Regions from separate parts of the Psychrobacillus sp. MER TA 171 genome, predicted to be linked through region 3. Evidence: riboswitches for the same ligand, from Rfam matches in the RefSeq annotation. Region 3 holds a riboswitch; each other region holds the start of a gene.
The links. Region 3 has a riboswitch for S-adenosylmethionine ahead of metA (homoserine O-acetyltransferase MetA). Riboswitches for the same ligand answer to the same signal wherever they lie in the genome.

Region 1 (3,285 bases), on a different contig from region 3:
GGTCGGGAAATTGGATTTCCATCCCTTAAACAATAACTCGATCTGCCAGCGCAATCGGTAAAGGTCCATCACTTTCTCAGCTGGGATGATATCCGGAAGGTTTGTCATAATAATCGTAGCCCCATCTAGCGCCCTTACGTGTTCTTTTGTTTGGTAACGTGAATGTTTACGTTTATACTGACCACTTTTATCTTGTTCCTCCGTATGCCGATACAAAATCAAACGGGTAGGGAATTTATAGTCATACCCGACAAAGACTTCCTCCCATTCCCTTATGGAGCCACGCTCCATTTGTTCCAGATGCTCTGCCAAAGATTCCTTCTGATAAAAAGAGGATTTGACGACCCTGCCATCGGCATGGTATCGAGGGTTTGGATTCCCTGTATAGATAGAACAATCTGGTCGAACTCTAGAGACGAAATAGCCCCCTGTCTCATCGATTTTTTTGAATGTAGGTAGATGAAAATAACCCAAGTCCTGTATAAACAAATCGCCAGGTGAGACCGTCTCTAATCGATACTTTCCGTATAGGGAATCGTTTTCTTTTCCGTTCCTCCAGTCAGCCAACAAGAACTGTCCTGTCAGGAATTCATACTCCAGTTGGCATTTTAATTCGGCTCGATAGACGCCAGGAAAAGTCTCCTTCAAATCCGAAGGAAGGGAATGGATGGTCGCATCTATTATACGGATCCTCTCACAAAATTTTTGTAGCTCGTCACTGATCGGCAACTGATAATTTAACTTCGTTTGTATAAAATGTTCCAAACACTTTTTTAGGAATACAATTAATTCTTTATTTAAACGTTGGTTTATTGCCTCTGGAGTCATAGAAATATGGCAGGTTTCTTCTAATGATAGGCTTAGCTCGCGTAGTGAACTGCCAGCCAGGTTTCCACAATGATAAAGAAGAATGTGGAGAAATGAATACGCATCAAGCTTTCGTTTTCGTTTGATCCATCCTGATTCTTTGGCCCAACTATCCAACATATCCGGGGAAAACAGTTTATACAATTGTTCCATTAAGAGTTTCCATTCGTCTAAATCAGTTCTTTTCATATGAAGCACCTCCTGTTGGTTAGTTTTCTATACCAACCTCGAGGGTTTTTATAAACTTCTTAACTTGATAGCTATGCTACGGGATGAGTGAGACAGACCAGACATCACAACCACGCGCGTAAGCGATGGGTGATGGCTTATCGCTCACCCCGAGGAAAGCGTCCGGCTGGGGCGGAAATCAATTCTACTCTATGCTTTAAGATTTCTTGCATCATAAATCAACCCTAACCTTTAACATAGCCTATTTTTAAATCTCTCCTTACCTTTAACATCTCCATTAACATAAAGCATATAGCTAAATGTAAACCTTTTAAATGCTCCCATCTTAGTATTTCCATATAAATCACTTTTGTATAATTATTTATATAATATTCTATTTGAATTTTTCTAAACAATTATAAAAATATAAAAATATATATTGACTTCAATAGAGCAGTGTAGTAAATTTTTTCTATAGTAAAAACGAAAAACTTAATAGAAATTATCTCTTATCAAGAGTAGCTGAGGGACTGGCCCGTTGAAGCTCGGCAACCATCTATACTAAAAAAGTATAGAAAGGTGCTAAATCCTGCAAAACATTTTTGTTTTGGAAGATAAGAGAGGACCATACATATTTGTGTGCCTCTCTTTCTTTTGAAAGAGAGGCTTTTATATTTATTCGTTTTTATTAATACATATTCAGGAGGAATTACAATGAAGAAATTTAGCTTAGTGTTATCAGGAGTTTTATTAACAGGGTTGCTCTCGGCTTGTGGTAATGATGCTACATCAGGACCATTAGATGAAAATAAATTAGTTGTTGGCGTTACGTCAGGTCCACATGAACAAGTTACTGAGGTTGTTGCTGAAATTGCAGCACGTGATGGACTAGAAATTGAGATTAAGGCTTTTTCAGATTTCGTACTTCCAAACACAGCACTTGATGAAGGCAGCTTGGACGCAAACAGTTATCAAACTCTACCTTTTCTTGACTCATTTAACGAAAATAATGATACAGAGCTAGTACCAGTCGCTGAGACTATTTTACTTCCAATGGGCGTTTATTCTGAAAAGTATTCATCCTTCGATGAACTACCAGATGGAGCTACCTTTGGACTACCGAATGATCCAACACAAGGTGCACGAGCTTTAGACATATTAGAAGTAAATGGTTTTATCAAAGTGAAAGAAGGTAAAAAAGGAAATGCTTCTATTCATGACATTGAAGAAAACCCTAAAAACCTTGAATTCGTTGAATTAGAGGCAGCGCAAATAGTAAAACAGCTTAGTGAGGTCGATGCTGCAGCAATCAATTCCAATTATGCTTTAGAAGCTGGTATTAACCCTGGAGAAGAATCAATTTTGTTAGAGTCAGCTGATTCCCCATACGTTAACCATATTGTTGTTCGTAAGGAAAACGAAAATGATCCTGTCATCCAAAAATTCATTAAAGCATACCATTCCGACGAAGTTAGAGAATTTATTGAAGAAGAATTCCAAGGCTCCGCACTAGCAGGTTGGTAAATTAGAAAAGCACAGGCGCCTATCCCTGCCCCGACAGGCAAATGGGAAAATGCGAGGAGGCAGATCCACAGCCACCGGAGTATTTTCCCATTTGATCCCGAGGGGCAAGGCGCCGAAGCTAGACATCAAGAAAAACGCAGGCTTCTAGCTCTGCCGGCGTTTCTTTAGAAAGGAAGATCATTCATGATAGTTTTAGAAAATATCACAAAAGAGTTCAGCAGTAAAAGTAGTACGGTAAAGGCTGTTAATAATGTAAGCATACACGTAAAAAAAGGTGAAATTCATGGGGTTATAGGCTATAGCGGTGCAGGGAAAAGCACACTCATTCGCTGTGTAAATCTATTAGAGAAACCAACATCTGGAAAAGTATACATAAACGGCAATAACATTACCCCCCTCCCCCCGGCGAAGCTACGTATGGTACGAAATAAAATAGGAATGATCTTTCAAGGATTTAATCTTCTAAAAACAGCAACTGTTTATGATAATATTGCCATTCCATTAAAGCTACTCGGCTATGATAAAACAGAAGTAAAAAATAGAGTAGAAAAGTACTTAGAAATAGTTGGTTTATCTGATAAGTATAAAAGCTACCCAAACCAGCTTTCAGGAGGGCAAAAACAACGCGTCGCAATAGCTAGAGCCCTTGCACAGGAACCCGAAGTACTATTAAGCGATGAAGCAACAAGTGCATTGGATCCTGAAACTACTGATTCCATTTTGGAT
Region 2 (3,285 bases), on a different contig from region 3:
AGTCCAGGAATATTCTCAATATCCTCAAAGTCGTCTGTTACCAAAACTCCTGGAGTTTCAGGTCTTTCTTTTGCTAAATTATTTATCAGGATTGCACAAATCTCAATATCCAACCCTAATGATTTTTTTAAGTCTTCTCTTTTTTCATTTACGATGTGATAAATCCCTTGGCCGACTGTTCCAAACCCTAAAATCGCTGCTTTTATTTTTGCCATGCTGTCTCCTCCAAAATGAATCTGTACAATTGAATATAAATAATCGCACTTGTGTAATATTTCAATAAATTTATTGACTATTTTACATATTGTAGACTATTTTTATTCATTATACAATAGGATTCTATCTAGAGAGGACATTTGTTTTTCTCAAAAGTACTTTTTCGAGTGCATTTTGTAAGTCTTCAACTGCCTCCAAGCCAACAGACAAGCGGATTAGATCCTCTGTAACACCTGATTTTACTAAATCCTCGGGAGTAAGCTGTTGGTGAGTAGTAGAAGCTGGGTGGATAATTAAGGATTTTGCGTCTCCTACATTAGCAACATGAGACCAAATTTCAATATTATCAATAATTTGTCTACCTGCTTCTCTGCCTCCCTTCACTCCAAATGTCAGAATAGAACCGAAGCCATTTTTTAAATACTTTTTAGCCAGCTCGTGCGTTGGATGGTTTTCAAGCCCTAAGTAGTTAACCCATGACACTTCCTCATTTGCATTTAAGTACTCTGCAATCTTCTGTGCATTTTCGTTATGTTTTGGCACTCTTAAGTGAAGTGTTTCTAGTCCTTGAAGAAAGGAAAATGCTGCCTCTGGGCTAAGAGTAGGACCAAAATCCCGAAGCAACTGAACTCTTAGCTTAATTGCAAATGCCACATTTGGTACGTCGATTCCATAACGTAGCCCATGATAAGTAACATCAGGCTCTGTAAATCCCGGAAATTTATCGGAGTTCCAATTGAAATTCCCTCCATCTACTACTACACCACCAATTGTTGTCCCATGTCCTCCAATCCACTTCGTTGCAGAATGTATAACAATGTTAGCTCCATACTCTATAGGATTTGAACCAAAAGGTGTAGCAAATGTGTTATCTACTAATAATGGAACTCCTACTTCATTGGAAATTTTTGAAACAGCTTCTACGTCTAGAACATTTAAGCTTGGATTTCCAATGATTTCTGCAAAGAAGCCTTTCGTTTTCTCTGTAACAGCTTTACGGAAATTTTCTGGGTCAGAGGAATCTACGAATTTTACTGTAATCCCATAACGTGGGAGTGTATGTGCAAATAGATTAAAAGTTCCTCCGTATAAATTTTCAGCAGCTATAATTTCATCTCCAGCTCCAGCAATGTTCAAAATAGAAAATGCTATGGCTGCTGCTCCTGAGGAAAGTGCTACTGCTGCTGTTCCTCCTTCCAGTAATGCAATTCTTTGTTCAAAAACATCTACTGTTGGGTTTGTGATTCTGGAATAGATATTACCAGTCTCTTTCAAGGCAAATAGATTTTGTGCATGCTCAGTGTTTTGAAATACATATGAGGTTGTTTTGTAAATAGGTACTGCTCTAGATCCTGTCACTGGATCAGGCGTTTGTCCACCGTGTAATAGAAGTGTTTCTTTTTGAAGATTAGTCATTTGAATTCCTCCGATTTAGTAGATTAGATGGATGCTGGAGGCCAGAGAGGATTATAGAACAGACAACTATAAAAACCCCTCTTCAATTAAGAAGAGGGGTCAAATTGATGACATGTTCCTCCTCTTATCTTCCAAATTCTATTAAAGAATTTGTAGGATTTAGCACCTTTCCAAGTTATAGAACTTGGTGGTTGCCGGACTTCTTAGGGCCTATTCCCTCAGTCACTCTTGATAAGAGTATTTGATTAGTATTCCATCTTGTTACACAGTATAAGTCTCCATATATTTAGATGTCAAGTCATTTTATAAAAATTCTGAAACTTCTTCTTTTTTTAATCGTTTAATATAATAGATAGAATAATTTTATAAGGGGTGTCATAGAATGGTTGTTTGGATTGTTAGCATTCTCCTAACAGGCTACATTATTGGTTCGCTACATGGATCTAAACTCGCTCAATGGATGAGTGGAGTTAATATAAAAAAAGAAGGCCTAAATAATTCCGGAGCATCCAATGCTACTGTCGTACTTGGCTGGAAGTATGGTGTTTTAGTGGGAGTCATAGATATATTAAAGGGTGCCATTATGATTATTGGTGTACGTGTACTTTCTGAGCAGTGGAGCTTGTTTAGTTCATCAGAGCTGGATCTACTTCTTTATCTAGCTGGTGCCGCGGTTATTTTAGGACACAACTTTCCAGTTTTCACAAAATTTAAAGGTGGGAAAGGCACAGCCTCCATCATCGGGGTTTTACTTGCATTACATTGGCCGGTAGGACTGGCTGGATTGCTTATATTAATCTGCGTTACACTTTTAACAGATTATTTGTTGATTGGGGTTTTGTTTTTTTACCTCATATTTTTAGGAGCCTCTGTCTGGACAGCAGATGGAACAGGACCAATCTTAATAGCAGGCTTCCTATTTTTAATGGCTTCCTTCTTACACATAGAGAATGTCCAACGATTAATACGGAACGAGGAAACAAAAATTTCCTCTGTTATAAAGAAAAAGAAGCCTTCGGTTTAAAGGAAAAGAGTGAGTTAAATGAGCAAAAAAAAGAGGTGGATTGTGGTCATTCCATTCATAATAATCGCATCGAGCGGATTAGGTATGTGGATGCTTACAAGTAAATGGCTCGAGGATGGGTTAAAGCCTAAGGCCGACGGTTCCAATGAGTATGCCATTGTGTTAGGGGCCAAGGTCAAAAAAGGGCACATCCCTTCTCTAGCACTTCTTTATCGTTTGGAAGCAGCACTAGATTATGCTGAAAAATACCCATCTGTAAAACTTGTTGTTACTGGAGGACAGGGACAAGATGAGGATATAGAAGAAGCTATAGTCATGAAGAACTATCTCGTAGAGAATGGAATTATGGAGAGTCGAATCATAGTAGAAGATCAATCTACCTCTACGTATGAAAACCTTTTATACTCTCAACAGCTTCTCCCTGACAGCGTTACCTCTGTCACAATTATTACGAGCGATTTCCATTTACAGCGAGCAAAAATTATAGCTGAGGGAATAGGATGGGACGCAGACGTGGTAGCAGCTAGGACACCACAAATTTCAGAGGCAAAACTACGTTTGCGCGAAAGAGCGGCCTTGCTAAAAACCTTTGTTTCCGGAGAATAACAAGGGAGGGATAAAAAAAGAAG
Region 3 (3,285 bases):
ATTCACGTTACAGGGCGGATATACGATTGATCCCGAAATTGATAAAGTAGTTGAAGGGCTACAACTAGGTGGTTTTGTAGAACAGCCATTTTCAAGTTTAAGTGGTGGAGAGCAAACGAAAATAATGCTTGGACAGCTACTATTAACCAAGCCAGACCTTTTACTGTTGGATGAGCCGACTAATCATTTGGATTTGTTTGCAATAGAGTGGTTAGAGGAGTATTTAGTTAGTTATACAGGTACAGTTGTTATTATTTCACATGACCGATATTTTTTAGATAAGGTAGTTACAAAAGTTGCAGATCTTGAGGATGGTATGCTTACGAAATATCATGGTAATTATTCTTCTTTTTTAATCGAAAAGGAAGAAAAACTTACTCGTGAATTTCAACAGTATGAGGAGCAACAAAAAAAGATAAAGAAAATGAGAGAAGCAATAAAGAGGTTAAGGATTTGGGCTAACCAAGCAGTTCCTCCAAATGCGAGTTTACACCGTCAGGCGAGGAATATGGAACGGGCATTAGAGCGGATGGAAAAGGTTCGTAAACCTCTAATAGATCCTAAGAAAATGAGTCTATCTTTTGACGCGGCACCCCGAAGCGGAAAAGAAGTTGTCATAATGGAAGAGGCTTTCAAAAGCTTTGGTGAAAAAATGTTATTAAACAGTGCAGAGCTTCATGTATATTGGAAGGACCGTCTTGCAATCGTTGGTAGGAATGGAACGGGTAAAACTACCATTTTGAATATTCTTAGAGGAGTAGAGTTAATAGATTCGGGTGAAGCTCGATTTGGTAGTAATGTGCGCCATGGATATCTTTCTCAACATTTCGAAATAACAGATCCAAAAGCTCGCTTAATAGATATTTTTAGAGCAGAAGTAAATGTGGCAGAAGGAGAGGCTCGACACATCTTAGCGAAGTTTATGTTTTATGGGGCGGATGTTTTTAAAAGAATTGCTGATTTAAGCGGAGGAGAAAGAATGCGACTCCGTCTTGCTCAGCTAATGCATCAAGACATAAATTGTCTCATATTAGATGAGCCAACGAATCATCTTGATATTGATTCACGAGAGGTATTAGAGGAAGCGCTAGATGATTTTACAGGGACTATTATTGCTGTATCTCACGATAGATATTTTCTAAATAAACTATTTCCAAGGACTGCTTGGCTTGAGCATGGCGAGCTTACCACATTTGAAGGCCCTTACGAATGGGCAAGGGAAAAATGGAATGAGTTTTGCTCGAAAGAAAATACTAGGAAAGAAATAATCGAGCAGCCATTAAAAGAAGCAACACCTGCCAAACAACAAAAGGAAATTCCTCTGGAAAAGCGAATAAGTGAGCTCGAAAATGTTATAGGTGAGCTAACTAAACAAATTAGCATAGAGAATGACTGGGAAAATTATGAGGCATTAAGCTTGGAAAAACTTCGGGTAGAGGAGCAATTGGAGCAATTATTGGAGAAATGGCTAGATTTAGCAGAATGACCCGAATACTTTTCAAAATGGGTTGATATAAGTAATAGAGCGTGCTAATATAACTTATTAACGAATAATTTAAATAATTTAATATTCTTATCAAGAGAAGTGGAGGGATTAGGCCCTGTGATACTTCGGCAACCTCTGTTGTACAGAAAGGTGCTAATTCCTAACAAGACGATCTTGGAAGATAAGAGCTAGTTAGCAAATTCCTGCCTCTCTTTTCTTACATGGAAAGAGAGGTATTTATTTTAATAATTGCCTTGCTCCTGTTCGATTTCCTACTTAGTTTGAGGCGAAATCACAGGTGCTCTTGCGCATTTCATTGGGAGGGGAAAGTCATTGCCTATCAATATTCCGAAACAATTACCTGCAGCTAAGCTGTTAAAAGAAGAGAAAATTTTTCTCATGGATCAAGAGCGTGCTTACAAGCAGGACATCCGTCCACTTAACATTATTATTTTTAATCTAATGCCTGAGAAGGAAAAAACGGAGCTTCAGCTATTAAGGCTTCTGGGGAATACCCCAATACAAGTGAATATAACCTTTATGAATACAGCGACGCATGAATCCAAGAATGCCAGCAAAACCCATTTGGATACTTTCTACACGACATTTGATCAAATAAGAGAAAAAAAGTTTGATGGGATGATTATCACTGGTGCTCCAGTAGAACAGTTGCCATTTGAGGAGGTCGATTACTGGAATGAAATGAAGGAAATAATGGAATGGTCTAAATCCAATGTTACCTCCACCTTACATATTTGTTGGGGCGCGCAGGCTGCACTGTATTATCATTTTGGTATAGATAAATTCACACTTTCTCGTAAATGCTCGGGAGTGTATCGGCATATATTAACTGACCAAGTGGAGAATTTAATAAGAGGATTTAATGAAGAGTTTAATGCTCCCGTATCTCGTTACACTTCTGTATCTGAAGAAGAAATAGAAAAGCATGAGCGACTAACTATTTTATCCACTTCGGAGGAAGCAGGTGTGTTTCTTGTAAAATCGAACGACAATAAAATGGTGATGGTCACTGGTCATTTAGAGTATGATGCGCACACATTAGCAGAAGAATATCATAGAGACATAACTAAAGGAATAGATATTGAGATGCCAAAATACTATTTTCCAAATAATAATCCCTCTAATAAGCCATTAAATACATGGAGGGCACATACACATTTATTATTTTCTAATTGGTTGAATTACTATGTTTATCAGGCTACTCCTTATAACTGGGAGTAAAAAGAAAAATTATATATGAGTCAATTTCATAAAAGGCATTTTAAAGATTAAAAGTGAACATTATATATATTGATTGCAGCGGAGGGCGGCGAGGTAAGCAGGGATGAGTGAGACAGATAAAGACGTTACAACCACGCGCGAAATCGATGGGTGATGGCTTATCGCTCACTCCACGGAAAGCGTCCGCAATATGAGCGAAAATCAATAATACTTTATTATTAAAAATCATATAAATTCCATTGTTCTCTTTTAATTATTCGTGTTTTCTATACAAACAGGAATTTTGAAATTGACACATTCAAACTCCTGTTTTAATATTCAGGAGTTTTTTATTGATTTTAGTTTTATTTATTCAAATATTAGGGAAGACAAAATTGAAGAGACATTGTATTTTGCTGATACACATATCTATAAAAGTATGATTTTCAATTATTGGAAGTGGGGTTATGTCTATGAGTTTGACACCAAAACAAAGAATCGAGTTACATGGTTTTAATAATCTGACGAAAACACTAAGCTTTAATATGTATGATATTTGTTATACAAGGACGAAGGAA

Region 1: linked by a shared signal. The riboswitch ahead of M3627_RS14015 (MetQ/NlpA family ABC transporter substrate-binding protein) and the one ahead of metA (homoserine O-acetyltransferase MetA) in region 3 are both predicted to bind S-adenosylmethionine.
Region 2: linked by a shared signal. The riboswitch ahead of M3627_RS09455 (O-acetylhomoserine aminocarboxypropyltransferase/cysteine synthase family protein) and the one ahead of metA (homoserine O-acetyltransferase MetA) in region 3 are both predicted to bind S-adenosylmethionine.

What each region holds. Positions count from the first base shown of each region.
Region 1 is NZ_JAMAWN010000015.1:45,014-48,298, reverse strand. It holds gene M3627_RS14020 (IS4 family transposase) at 1-1,056, opposite strand, end outside; SAM riboswitch class I at 1,542-1,656, shown strand; gene M3627_RS14015 (MetQ/NlpA family ABC transporter substrate-binding protein) at 1,750-2,559, shown strand; gene M3627_RS14010 (methionine ABC transporter ATP-binding protein) at 2,743-3,285, shown strand, end outside.
Region 2 is NZ_JAMAWN010000008.1:51,207-54,491, forward strand. It holds gene M3627_RS09450 (homoserine dehydrogenase) at 1-215, opposite strand, end outside; gene M3627_RS09455 (O-acetylhomoserine aminocarboxypropyltransferase/cysteine synthase family protein) at 340-1,632, opposite strand; SAM riboswitch class I at 1,754-1,870, opposite strand; gene M3627_RS09460 (glycerol-3-phosphate acyltransferase) at 2,015-2,656, shown strand; gene M3627_RS09465 (YdcF family protein) at 2,675-3,262, shown strand.
Region 3 is NZ_JAMAWN010000003.1:247,132-250,416, reverse strand. It holds gene abc-f (ribosomal protection-like ABC-F family protein) at 1-1,486, shown strand, start outside; SAM riboswitch class I at 1,571-1,674, shown strand; gene metA (homoserine O-acetyltransferase MetA) at 1,820-2,728, shown strand; gene speD (adenosylmethionine decarboxylase) at 3,181-3,285, shown strand, end outside.